DNA from 3 places in the Pseudarthrobacter sp. BRE9 genome. Region 3 is predicted to be linked to each of the others. Evidence: riboswitches for the same ligand, from Rfam matches in the RefSeq annotation. Region 3 holds a riboswitch; each other region holds the start of a gene.
What was found. Region 3 has a riboswitch for cyclic di-AMP ahead of Q9R31_RS18230 (hypothetical protein). Riboswitches for the same ligand answer to the same signal wherever they lie in the genome.
Positions count from the first base shown of each region.

Region 1 (3,818 bases), on a different contig from region 3:
CAGGGGCTGTACAGGGGATGCACGGCCCCGCAGCGACGCCATGTCGCCAACAACAACGGTCTGCCGGGCCCCGGCCGTCGCAGCGACGGCGCGCTCCAGGAGGGTTTGGCCTTGGAAGACCAGCGACTGTTTGGGTACGCCGCCCAGCCGAGATGACCTCCCCCCGGCCAGAATCACGGCGTCAAAGGCAGGCCTGTTTACATCCACTCCTCCAGCCTAGCGACCGGCGCGCCCGCCGGCGGCAGGACAAGTCGAGGCGGCACCGTGGCCAGGCCGGCTCAGTGGGTCAGGGGCAGAGCGGATCAGGCAGCGCGTTCGGGAAGCAGGAAGGGATCCCAGGCCGGCGTGGGCTTCTCCAGTTCCTTGATCTGCCAGATGGTCCCGTGCGGCGGTTCCGGCACGAACCGCAGGGTCCACCCCATCTCGGCGGGAGTGTGGTCGCCCTTGACGTTGTTGCACCGCAGGCAGGCGGCCACCAGGTTCTCCCACGAATCGGCCCCGCCGCGGGATTTCGGCTGCACGTGGTCAATGGTGTGCGCCGCTTTCCCGCAGTAGGCGCATTTGTGCCCGTCGCGCCGGAGCACACCCCTGCGGCTGACGGCGGTGGAGTGGTTGTACCGGGGCCGGATGTAGCGGTTCAGGAGGATCACGGACGGTCGGCCCAGAATCTCCTGCGGGCCCACTACGGGATCGTCCCCTTCGGCCACGACGCTCGCCTTGTTGGTCAGCACAAGCACCAGCGCCCGGCGGAAAGAAATAACCGCCAGCGGTTCATATCCAGCATTCAGAACGAGAGTGCGCATGCACGTACCTCTTCACGGCCGCACCCGTCAGGGGCACGAGGGCCGGCTGCCCTCGGCATGTCCGGGCTATGGATCGACACCACAAGAGTAAACAAAGAAGTGCAGAATCCGGTAATTTCCACCCGGGAACCGATCCACGGCAGAACGCTTCAGGAAGGGCGCCCGGGCCGTCGGGGCCCCTTATAAGCGCGAAGGACCCCCGCCTCGACGGCGGGGGTCCTTCGCAGCATTTTGTGGCCGGCGTCCGTTCACGCCAGCGCTGGAATACTTAGTTGACGCGGATGAAGACGGGGCCGGAACCGACGTTCGCGCTGAAGACCACCGTCTGGTTTCCGTTGTACCCGCCGTGGACGGCCATGCCGTTTCCGGCGTAGACAGCGATGTGCGCCATGCCCGCGCCGCCGTCAGCGTAGTAGATAAGGTCACCCGGCTGCGCTTCGGCTGCGCTCACGGTGCGGCCCAGGGACAGGTAGCCGGCAGGCCAGTCGTGGAAGTGGATGCCGACGGCGGCCAGGGAGTTGGTGACCAGCATGGTGCAGTCCTGCATCACGCCAAGTTGCGCGTAAGCGGCGGAGAGGATTGCTGCACCCTTGCCGCTGGCGGAAGCCTGGGCCGCGGGAGCGGAAGGAGCAGCGGCGGTGGCAACCTTGGCCGTGACCTTGGGAGCGGCAACGGGCTGGGCGGCAGGAGCCGGCGCAGCTTCCTGCACCTCAACCTGGGGCTCCGGCTCGACGACGGGAGCCGGCGTGGTGGTCACCGCGGGCTTCTCGTAGCTGATGGCGATGGTGGAAGCCGCAGAAATCGGGGCGTCGACGGCGGACTCAACTTCCAGAGCGGATGCCGGAGCGGAATCGCGCTTGACGTTGGCGTCGGCAGCGTTCGCCGCGATGCCGCTGGTCAGGACCAGGCCGGAAGCAGCAGCGATAACCGCTGCCTGGCGGCCCATGCCGCCTGCATTGTTGCTGACAGCCTTGGCAATGACAGCGATCGAGTTGGTTTTGGTGGCCTCGGCGCGATGCCGTGCGGTGGCACGAGTCGTCATCAGTTCTCTCTTTCGTTTTCCCTCGAACCGCTTGTAGGCACACGAAGGGTGTTGGACGCGCCGGCATCTTGGGGGTACGCCGGCGCGTCCCGCGAACGGGGATGTGGTTTCTAGCGAAGAAGCTTTGGGCAAAGAAATAGCCCTTGGAGCGTGAAGCCCAAGAACTATTTGCTGTAGTGGTAGTACGAGGAGGTACCGGTGGCTGCGGGCGAGTGGAGCAGCGTGCCCTGCGAGGGGTTGAGTGCGCTGATCATCATGCCGTTGCCGACGTAGATGCCGACGTGCGCGCCGCCGTTCTGGACGACCAGGTCACCCGGCTGCGGGGCGGACGTGGGGGTCATGATGCTCCACGCGTTGGTGCGGGGAATGCTGATTCCGGCCTGGGCGTAAACCCACTGCACGAACCCGGAGCAGTCCCAGCCGGTGACGGGGCTGGTGCCGCCCCAAACGTAGGAGTGGCCAATGCCGGTGTAGGCGATGGCGGCAATGCCCGAGGTTGCCGCAGCCGATACGGATTCTTCCGCCTTGGCCGCCGGGGATGCCTCCTGGCCTGCAGCCGCGGTGTTGGCGGTGCGGTTCGCTGCTGCCGTGGACTGGGTACGCACCGCTTCCACCTTCGGAGCGGCGGTGGTCTTGACGACGGGACGCTCGAAGGAAACCGTGGCCGTGGGGGCGGCGGTGACAGCGAGGGCCGCCTGGGCCGAACCGGACTCGGTGGAGGCAGAGACACCGGCAGTGGTGTCAGCTGCCGTGGCGGGCAGGCCCATGCTCAGGATGAGTCCCGAGGCCGCTGCCACAACGGCAGCCTGGCGGCCCACGGTCCCGGCATTTGCACTGACGGCCTTGGACATGGCGTCCAAGGGGTTGCTGCGGACCGTTTGCGCACGGTGGCGCGCAGAATGATGGCGTGAAGACACGAAGGTAGCCTCTCCCAATGCCTGCGAGGTGAGCTGTCGGATTCGGATGGGAGTCACCCGGCCACACTGCTTCCTGGGAAGCTCGTGACTTAACCCCAAGGCCTTCTTGGATGAAGGCCAAAATTGGTTCCCCCGCCCCTGCCAGACGATGAAATGCGAACGGACCTTGAGCGGTGGCAGAGTTAGGCAATCCACTCAAGAGCGTCAACTTCGGAAAAGTTGACGCGAGTTAGACGGTACAGCAGTTTTGCTTCAATGTCACATTCAGGTCACGACCGGTCACGGCGATCTGAGAGTGAGCAATCATTCGGTTACAGCCAGCCCATGGGATCGACCACTTCGCCGTTGACCTGGACCTCGAAGTGCAGGTGGCAGCCGGTGGATGCGCCGGTGGTTCCACTCAATGCCACAACGTCCCCGCGGGAGACGGTCTGGCCCACCTTGACGCTGAAGGACGAGAGGTGGTTGTAGGTGGTCTCCAACCCGTTGCCGTGGTCGATGACCACCCGGTTTCCGCCGCCGAACTGGTGCCAGCCCGCGAACGTCACCGTACCTGTCGCGGCAGCCAGGACCGAGGTCCCGCACTGCGCCACGAAGTCCTGGCCCCGGTGGAAGTCACCGGAGCCTCCGGTAATGGGGCTGACCCGGTAACCGAAGGGCGAAGCGGTAGCGAGGGACGTGAGGGGTGCAGCCAGGGTGCCGGCCGAGGCGGCACGCGTGACAGAGCCGGCGGACTGGGCGCTCAGGAGCTGCTTCAGCTTCCCGTCCGGGTCAGCCTGGGTCACCACCGCGGAACGGCTGAAGTCGATCTGGGCTCCGATATCAGCGGAGATCTGCGGCTGGGGGCTCACCGCGGAGGCTGCCATGGGCGCGCTGCCAGAGGCATCCGTGGCCATAACGGCGCCCGTGGAGGGTACTGTGACCGTCAACACAAGGCCGGTGGCGGCAAGGGCGATACCGGCCTTTTGACCGACGCCGCTGGCGGCGGCAAACTCCGTCATCTGCCGGAATGGACCCCGGCGGCGGCGCGCGTCGCGATGCAGGTCGCGGGGGCGC
Region 1 is NZ_JAUZUY010000009.1:146,382-150,199, forward strand. Features, by position in the region: gene Q9R31_RS16175 (NTP transferase domain-containing protein) at 1-207, opposite strand, end outside; gene Q9R31_RS16180 (HNH endonuclease) at 303-803, opposite strand; gene Q9R31_RS16185 (NlpC/P60 family protein) at 1,072-1,845, opposite strand; gene Q9R31_RS16190 (NlpC/P60 family protein) at 2,010-2,696, opposite strand; cyclic di-AMP (ydaO/yuaA leader) riboswitch at 2,767-2,961, opposite strand; gene Q9R31_RS16195 (peptidoglycan DD-metalloendopeptidase family protein) at 3,074-3,818, opposite strand, start outside.
Region 1: it holds a riboswitch for cyclic di-AMP, as region 3 does, so the genes downstream of both, Q9R31_RS16190 (NlpC/P60 family protein) here and Q9R31_RS18230 (hypothetical protein) in region 3, are expected to answer to the same signal.

Region 2 (3,818 bases), on a different contig from region 3:
ACGGAGTCTTTGCCTAGGCTAGGAACCGTAAGCATGCTTAGCTTTTGGCTCCCGCGCCGGTGCAACCGCAGGCTGCTTCAGCATCCGGGGCGACGAACCAGCCCGTGTCCGTACGAAGAGGAGGACCACCATGACTGACCAGTACACCTTCCGCAATCCCGTGACCGCCTACGAAAAGATCTCCCCGCCGAAGCAGCACCAGCCCGAGCCGGGGCTTGATGCTGAACTGGAGCCCAAGGCCGACCTGGGCGAAGAAACCTACCGGGGCACCGGCCGCCTGGAAGGCCGCCGGGCCATCGTGACCGGCGCGGACTCCGGCATCGGGGCCGCGACGGCGATCGCCTTCGCGAGGGAAGGCGCCGACGTCGTGCTGTCCTATCTGCCGCAGGAAGAGGAGGACGCCTCGCGCATCGCGGGGATCATCGAAGCGGCCGGCCGCAAGGCCGTCAAGGTGCCGGGTGACCTCAAGGACTCCGCGGCGTGCCGGGACCTCGTGGACACGGCGCTGGCCGTGCTGGGCGGAGTGGACATCCTGGTCAACAACGCAGGGAAACAGGTGGCCCAGGAGGACCTGCAGGACATTACCGACGAGCAGTTCGACCACACCCTGAAGACCAACGTCTACGCCATGTTCTGGGTGACAAAGGCCGCCGTGCCGCATATGCCCGCCGGCTCAACCATCATCAACACCACATCCATCCAGGCGTACAACCCGTCCCCCACCCTGGTGGACTACGCCACGACAAAGGCAAGCATCAACAACTTCACCAAAGGCCTGGCCCAGCAGCTGGCACCCAAGGGCATCCGGGTGAATGCAGTGGCTCCCGGCCCCATCTGGACTCCCCTGCAGGTCAGCAGCGGCCAGCCCAAGGAGCAGCTGCCCGAGTTCGGCCAGTCCACGCCGCTGGGCCGCGCCGGCCAGCCCGCCGAGCTGGCCCCCGCCTACGTCTTCCTGGCGTCCCCGGAATCCAGCTATGTGGTAGGCGAAACATTGAACGTCAACGGCGGCAGCCCCACGCCCTAGCAGCCGCCGCCGCTGTCCCAACGCGGCAGCATGGGTGTCCGGCAGCTCCGGCCGCCGGTCAGCCGGCCGCGTCCCGGTCCGCCAGAAGCTCATCGGTGGCAGGGTCCGGTTCACCGTTGAAGAACTGGGCCAGGACGGTCTTGAACACTGTTTCTCCGGGCGCCGCCCGGAGAAACAGTGTCATCGAGGAGCGGAGTTTCCTGGCATCGATGCCGCCGAAAATGTCCTCGGCCGACTGGTCGGCGTGGTTCGCCAGGACCAGGGCGCACTCCAGCAGCCGCGGGCCCAGTACCTCGTGGTCCAGGTAGGCCCGGGCTTCAGCCAGTGAGGAGATGGCGTATTTGCGCGACATGGCACTCTGCCCCAGCCCGGCAACCTGCGGGAAGATGAACCACATCCAGTGCCCGGACTTCCTGCCGACCCGCAGTTCCCCCAACGCCTGCTCATAAGTCCCGCCAGTGTTTTGGGCGGCAACAAAACGCTCAAGGTCAAACGGCTCATTCATGTGGATCTCCTTGTTTGGCCCGTTCAGGGATCAATTTACGGGGTCAATTCTTTCGCCAGGGCAGCGGCGGCTGCCCGCAGCTGCGGGTCCCCGTCCTCCCGCCACCGTTCCAGCACAACGCCGGCCCGCTGCCGTTCGCGCTCCCCCAGACCTGCCAGCAGCGGCACCAGGACATCGGAGAGCAGAGGCTCCGTGAGGTCCGCTGCCTGGGCTGACCGGAGGAAGCCTTCCAGGCGGGTCAGGTCCGAATGGTTCAGCAGCCGCACCTTTGACTGCAGCAGCACCACGGCGGCAAGCCGCCGCTCGAAAACCGGGCGGGAGCCGGGCCTTGGCTGTCCCCAGAGGGCGGAGGCCAGCATCACGGTTCCGTCGTGGTCGAGGTCCTTGAACTTGCGCAGGGCGTCGCGGACGGTTCCGCGGACGGCCCCGACAGAGGACCCATAGGAGGCCAGCACGCCGCCCAGCCGGCTTCCGACGTCGTCCGCCCGGTACCAGGCACCCTCATTCTGCAGTGTCCGGTCAACGAAATCCGCCGCAGCCGACACCACGTCCGTCGTGCCCGTCACCGTCCGCGCCCCGAAGAAGCGTGTTGGATGCAAAACGGGGTCCATGGCCGCGCTTCCAGCCTGCCTTCAGCAATGGGTTGCCCGCAGATGGCGCAGATTCCATAGGTTCCCGCGGCCAGCCGTGCCAGGGCCGCTTCAATCTGGTCCAGTCCGGCCGAGCTTTGTTTCAGGAGCGCCGATGCCTGCGAGAGTTCGAAGGCGATCGTGGCGCCCTCCGGATCGTGTTCGTCGTCCACGTTGGAGTCCTGGCGGGCCGAATTCGCGGCGTCGATGTCCGCCCGCAGCGCCGGCAGCAGCGCCCCCCGCCGCGCCCGCTCCTCTTCGAGCAGCGTACGGAACCGTTCGAAATCTGGCATGGGGAAAGCCTAGCGCGTTACCCCGTACCGGCTCAGGGACACGGGCATGTGCGGGCATGCCTGGGTTGGTCACGAACAGGGGTATAATCCCGGGATCCAACGTGGTGATTGGAAGGCAATTGCAAGCCTCCGTCGCCGGATTGTTACCGTTTTTGACCCAGACTCCCAGGAATCGGCATCAGCCGAGGTCGCTCCCGCAATCCGGTGTACATCAAGACGTTTGCGGAATTGAGAGGGAAACCTCGTATGTTATCCAAATGTGACAATCAGGGTTAGCGCGGGTTATGGTCTTCTGGTGTCCCTCTCAGACGGGACATTCCCGTCAGCATGCCGAGCCCTGCCGCTGATCATGGGATTCAATCGCTTTCCTGTTGGCAGGGACGGGGGAACCAAGTTTCCACGGCCACTTGTGGCCTTGGGGTTAAGTCGTTAGCGCTCCGCCCGCGGAGTCCGCTAACGGCCGGGTATCTCCAACCCGAACCCGACAGCTCACCCCGCAGGCATGGGAGAGGCGATCAACCGTGTCAAAAATTTCCACTACTGCCCGTCACCGCGCGACTCCGGCCCGCTCCATTGTGCTCGAGGGCCTCGCCGTAACCGCCAAGACCCAGGCCCGCTCGCTGGGCCGTCCGGCGCTCGCAGTTGCTGCAGCGTCCGGCATTGCATTCGGCGTCGGAGCCCCGGCCCATGCAGGTGTCACCGGTCCGGACACCACTGAGAACACCAGCGTCCAGGCATACTCGGCACCTGCAGCCCCGGCAGCAGCCCCCGCCGCGGCAGCAGGAACCGTCCACACCGTGGTTTCCGGCGACACCATTGGGGCCATCGCGGCCGCCTACGGCGTCAGCCTCAACGACGTCCTGTCCGCCAACGGACTGGGACTCTCTTCGGTCATCTACCCCGGTGACCAGATCCAGATCCCCGGCGCGGGCTACACCGCAGCACCGGCTCCGGCCCCCGCCGCAGCAGCTCCGGTCCAGCCGGCAGCCGCAACCGCACCGGCAAACACCGGCATGAACATGTCCTACGCCTCCGCCACCCCGGTGGCCTCCACCGGCACGGGAACCGGCGCTGCGATCCTGGCCTCCGCCTACAGCCAGGTCGGCGTGAACCAGGACTGCACCGCAATGGTGGAGAAGGCCCTGCGCTCCGTCGGCAAGTCCGTCGGCGATCTGGCCCCCACCCAGTTCTTCCAGTACGGAAGCGTTGTCGGCGCTCCCGCCCCCGGCGACCTGATCATCACCTCCGGCCACGTGGGCGTTTACGCCGGCGACGGCCAGGTTGTGAGCGGCGGCGTCAACGGCTACAGCACCGAAGTCCACTCCATCAGCTGGCTCGGCGGCTACTCGGCAGTCCGCGTAGCCTAG
Region 2 is NZ_JAUZUY010000002.1:504,075-507,892, forward strand. Features, by position in the region: gene Q9R31_RS07205 (glucose 1-dehydrogenase) at 131-1,024, shown strand; gene Q9R31_RS07210 (DUF1810 domain-containing protein) at 1,083-1,529, opposite strand; gene Q9R31_RS07215 (DNA alkylation repair protein) at 1,565-2,128, opposite strand; gene Q9R31_RS07220 (TraR/DksA C4-type zinc finger protein) at 2,092-2,451, opposite strand; cyclic di-AMP (ydaO/yuaA leader) riboswitch at 2,803-2,969, shown strand; gene Q9R31_RS07225 (LysM peptidoglycan-binding domain-containing protein) at 2,973-3,818, shown strand.
Region 2: it holds a riboswitch for cyclic di-AMP, as region 3 does, so the genes downstream of both, Q9R31_RS07225 (LysM peptidoglycan-binding domain-containing protein) here and Q9R31_RS18230 (hypothetical protein) in region 3, are expected to answer to the same signal.

Region 3 (3,818 bases):
ACGTGGGAAGGACAGCGCCGGGTGATAGTTTTGGGGGATGCGCACTCTCGTTGTTGACCACCCCCTGGTCGCCCACAAGCTCACCGTCCTGCGGGACAAGAACACGCCGTCGCCGGTTTTCCGCCAGCTGACGGAAGAGCTGGTGACCCTGCTGGCCTACGAAGCCACGCGGGAGGTCCGCACCGAGCCCGTCACCATACAGACGCCCGTCAGTACCACCATCGGCACGGCGTTTACCAAGCCCACCCCGCTGGTGGTCCCGATCCTTCGTGCGGGACTGGGCATGCTGGAGGGTATGACCAAGCTTGTCCCCACCGCGGAGGTTGGCTTCCTGGGCATGGCCCGGGACGAGGAGACGCTGGACATCATCACGTACGCCGAGCGCCTTCCGGAGGACCTTACGGGGCGCCAGGTTTTCGTCCTGGACCCCATGCTGGCCACAGGCGGAACCCTGCGCGAAGCCATCAAGTTCCTGTTCAAGCGCGGCGCCTCCGATGTCACCTGTATCTGCCTGCTGGCCGCGCCCGAGGGCCTGGCCCGGCTCGAGGAGGAACTGTCCGGGGCCAATGTGCACATCGTCCTGGCCTCCATCGACGAGAAGCTCAACGAGAAGTCCTACATTGTTCCCGGCCTGGGCGACGCGGGCGACCGCCTTTACGGCATCGCCGGGTAACTTCCACCCCTTTTTCAAAAGCGTTCCCGGCGCTAGCCTGTGCGGATGGACTGGAAACTCGAGCTTGTCTTTCTCCCCGTGTCCGACGTTGACCGCGCCAAGGACTTCTACGTCAACAAAGTGGGCTTTAACGCAGACTTCGACGAACGGCCGTCGGACTCCATCCGCTTTGTGCAGCTGACGCCGCCGGGTTCGGCCTGCTCCATCTGCATTGGCGAAGGACTCACAGACGCCCCTCCCGGCACAGGCTCCAACCTGCAGCTGGTAGTCAACGACATCAACGCAGCGCATGACCAGCTGAAAAACAACGGCGTGGATGTCAGCGATGTGGACGTGCAGGACTGGGGCCACTTCGTCTACTTCGCCGATCCGGACGGAAACAAGTGGGCTGTCCAGTACATTCCGTGGCGGAACGCCGGGCAGGACGCGGGGAAAGAGGCCGGCCAGGGCACTGTTCAGGACACCGGGCAAAACGCCGGTTAACCCAAACCGCGGGCCGCATCATGGTGATGCGGCCCGCGGAGGGCGCTGGGAACAGGGTCCAGGGAGTGTTGTTGCCTAGTACCAGTTGTGTGCCAGGTGGAAGTTCAGGGCACCGCATGGCGACTGGTAGCTCTTCTTGATGTAGTCCAGGCCCCAGTTGATCTGGGTGCGGTAGTTGGTCAGGTAGTCCGCGCCGGCGCTGGCCATCTTTTCAGCAGGCAGGGACTGGACGATGCCGTACGCCCCGCTGCTGGCGTTGGTGGCCGTGGTGGTCCAGTCAGATTCCTTGGTCCATAGCGTCTGCAGGCACTGCATCTGGTCCGGTCCCCAGCCAAAGGCCCCCAGTTGGCTGGCCGCGTAGGCCTGGGCGCCGGCGGGATCGTTGACGGCGACAGCGGCTGCCGGAGCGGGCTCTGGAGCCGGGGCCGGTGCTGGTTTTGGAGCCGGGGCGGGCGCTTCGGGCGCGGGGGCTGCCGGTGCCGCGGCAGGTGCCGCCGCGGGGGCTGGTTCCGCTGCCTGGGGTGCCACGCTGATGGCAGCGGGAGCCGGGCTCGCTGCCGGGTTGGAACGGATTTCGCTCTTCTCGATGCTCATTTGAGCATCGGACGCTGCGGTGGACGCGGTGGATGACACCGGAGTCATGCTGCTTGCCTGTCCTGCCGCGCCTACCCCCACCAGCACCGCGCACGATGCTGCAAGGACGCCGACGCGTTGGCCCAAGGTGGTCTTCTTGGCCTGCTGCTTGGCCCGGTGTTTAGCCTTGGCCTGCAGCAGGCGTGCTTCTGCCGTGTTTTTGGACATGATTGATCGCCTCTCACACCTGCGGAGTTAGCTGTCGGGTTCGGATGAGGGCATCCGGCCACACGGAAAAGATCACGTACTGGCTTAACCCCAAGGGCGTTCAGTGCCCGGGACGGTGGGTCCCCCGCCTCTGCCGTAGCTCAATCGGAATCCGGGGAAGCGGCAGAGCTTGGCGTCAACCCGGGATATGCAGCCCGAACGGGGACTGCACCCAATCGACGGTACAGGAAGAACAAGTGAAAGTCACATTTAGGTAACGGAAGTCACGATATCAGCGCGTCGGATTGCGCTCCCGTGACCGAATAGTGGCCGGTGGAGGACCGTCTTTAGGGGCAGCCGGGCGGCCACCTTACCGCTGCGATCCACCCTCATCGTTGCGCAGGGAGTGGATCATGCTGCGCAGGATTTTATACGCGCCGGACCGTTCCTCCTGCGACATGCCGCCCAGCATTCTGACCTCGACGGATCGGACCGCAACGGTCGCCTCCTCGAGGCTCTGTCGACCGCGTGGCGTGAGCTGCGTGGGAAGAACTTTCCCAACGCGGGCCTCTGCCGGCCGGGTCACGTATCCGTCCCGTTCCAGGCCTTGCAGCAGCACGTTCATCGTCTGCCGTGTCACGAAGGCTCCCCGCGCGAGTTCAGAATTGGACAGGCCCGGGCGCTGTGCGAGCAATTCGAGGCAGGAGTAGTGCGTAACGGTCATGCCGAGTGGGCGGAGTACCGCCTCCATGGCAGCGCGGAGGGCGCTCGATGCCTCTTTCAGCAAGTAGCCCAATGAGGTTTCGAGGTCGACGCCTTCTTGACTCATGTCAGTATTCTGACATACGTTGGCGATGTCAGAAAACTGACACTACCGAAAGAAGCATCCCATGCCCGTGACAGGCCCTGACTTCATCTCACTCCAAGCTCGCGATCTCGACGCGTCGCAGGCGTTCTATGAGCACTACCTTGGCCTCGTCCGCTCACCAGCGGGCCCGCCTCACGCCGTCGTCTTCGAGACGACCCCGATCGCGTTCGCACTTCGAGACATCGTTCCCGGCACCGATCTCGCGTCCGTTGCCCAGCCCGGCATGGGGGCGGCGATCTGGCTCCACGCCACCGACGTCCAAGCCATCCACGACGCTCTCGTTGCCGACGGCTACCCGATCGTCTCGGCACTGATAAATGGCCCATTCGGTCGCACCTTCACCTTCGCAGACCCCGACGGCTATCACGTCACCCTCCACGACCGGACTTAAAGCGCCGAACGTCACCGTCCTGCTGGGCCCGCCAACGGGAGGTGGCCGCGCTTTGGTACTCCAAGCGCCCGTAAACCGAAGCTGATGGAGCGCGAACCGGCGTGGGTAGTGGCTGGCCCTGGAGTCGTACTTGGTCAGTTGGTACACCGTGGAGTTGCCCACGGTCCGGGCCTGGAAATTGGACTGGACCCAGGCAGCCACCTCGGAGTTTCCGCCGCGGCCGCCCGTGCCGCCTCCGCCCATGCCGCTGCCTGCAATGAAGTAGCCGATCTGGCCCTTGGCCACCATGTCCTGGAACTGGGCGAGGGTGGGATACGGGTCGCCGCCGTTCCAGCCGCCGAGGGCGATGACGTTCGTGTTCGTGGCGAGTTCCAGGTTCGCTGCCTGGCTGGCGCCGGAGACAATCGCCGACCACTTTGTGGTGGTGGCCTTCAACAGTGCCGTGACTGCCGAATCTGCGGTTCCTTCGCCGGGTCCAGCGGATCCACTGGCACCGCCCCCGCCGTCGGCAGCGCCGGGGCCCGGTGCGCCGTCGAGGCCGTTGGAAGGATCAGGCCCGCCGGTGCCAGTGGTGGCGTCCGCGGCGGCATCCCTGCCGTCCGCCCGGGTTCCGCCGAACCCGG
Region 3 is NZ_JAUZUY010000012.1:10,684-14,501, forward strand. Features, by position in the region: gene Q9R31_RS18215 (phosphatase PAP2 family protein) at 1-25, shown strand, start outside; gene upp (uracil phosphoribosyltransferase) at 38-673, shown strand; partial or broken gene Q9R31_RS18225 (glyoxalase superfamily protein) at 719-1,093, shown strand; gene Q9R31_RS18230 (hypothetical protein) at 1,232-1,957, opposite strand; cyclic di-AMP (ydaO/yuaA leader) riboswitch at 1,963-2,124, opposite strand; gene Q9R31_RS18235 (MarR family transcriptional regulator) at 2,307-2,765, opposite strand; gene Q9R31_RS18240 (VOC family protein) at 2,827-3,195, shown strand; partial or broken gene Q9R31_RS20195 (ArnT family glycosyltransferase) at 3,325-3,818, opposite strand, start outside.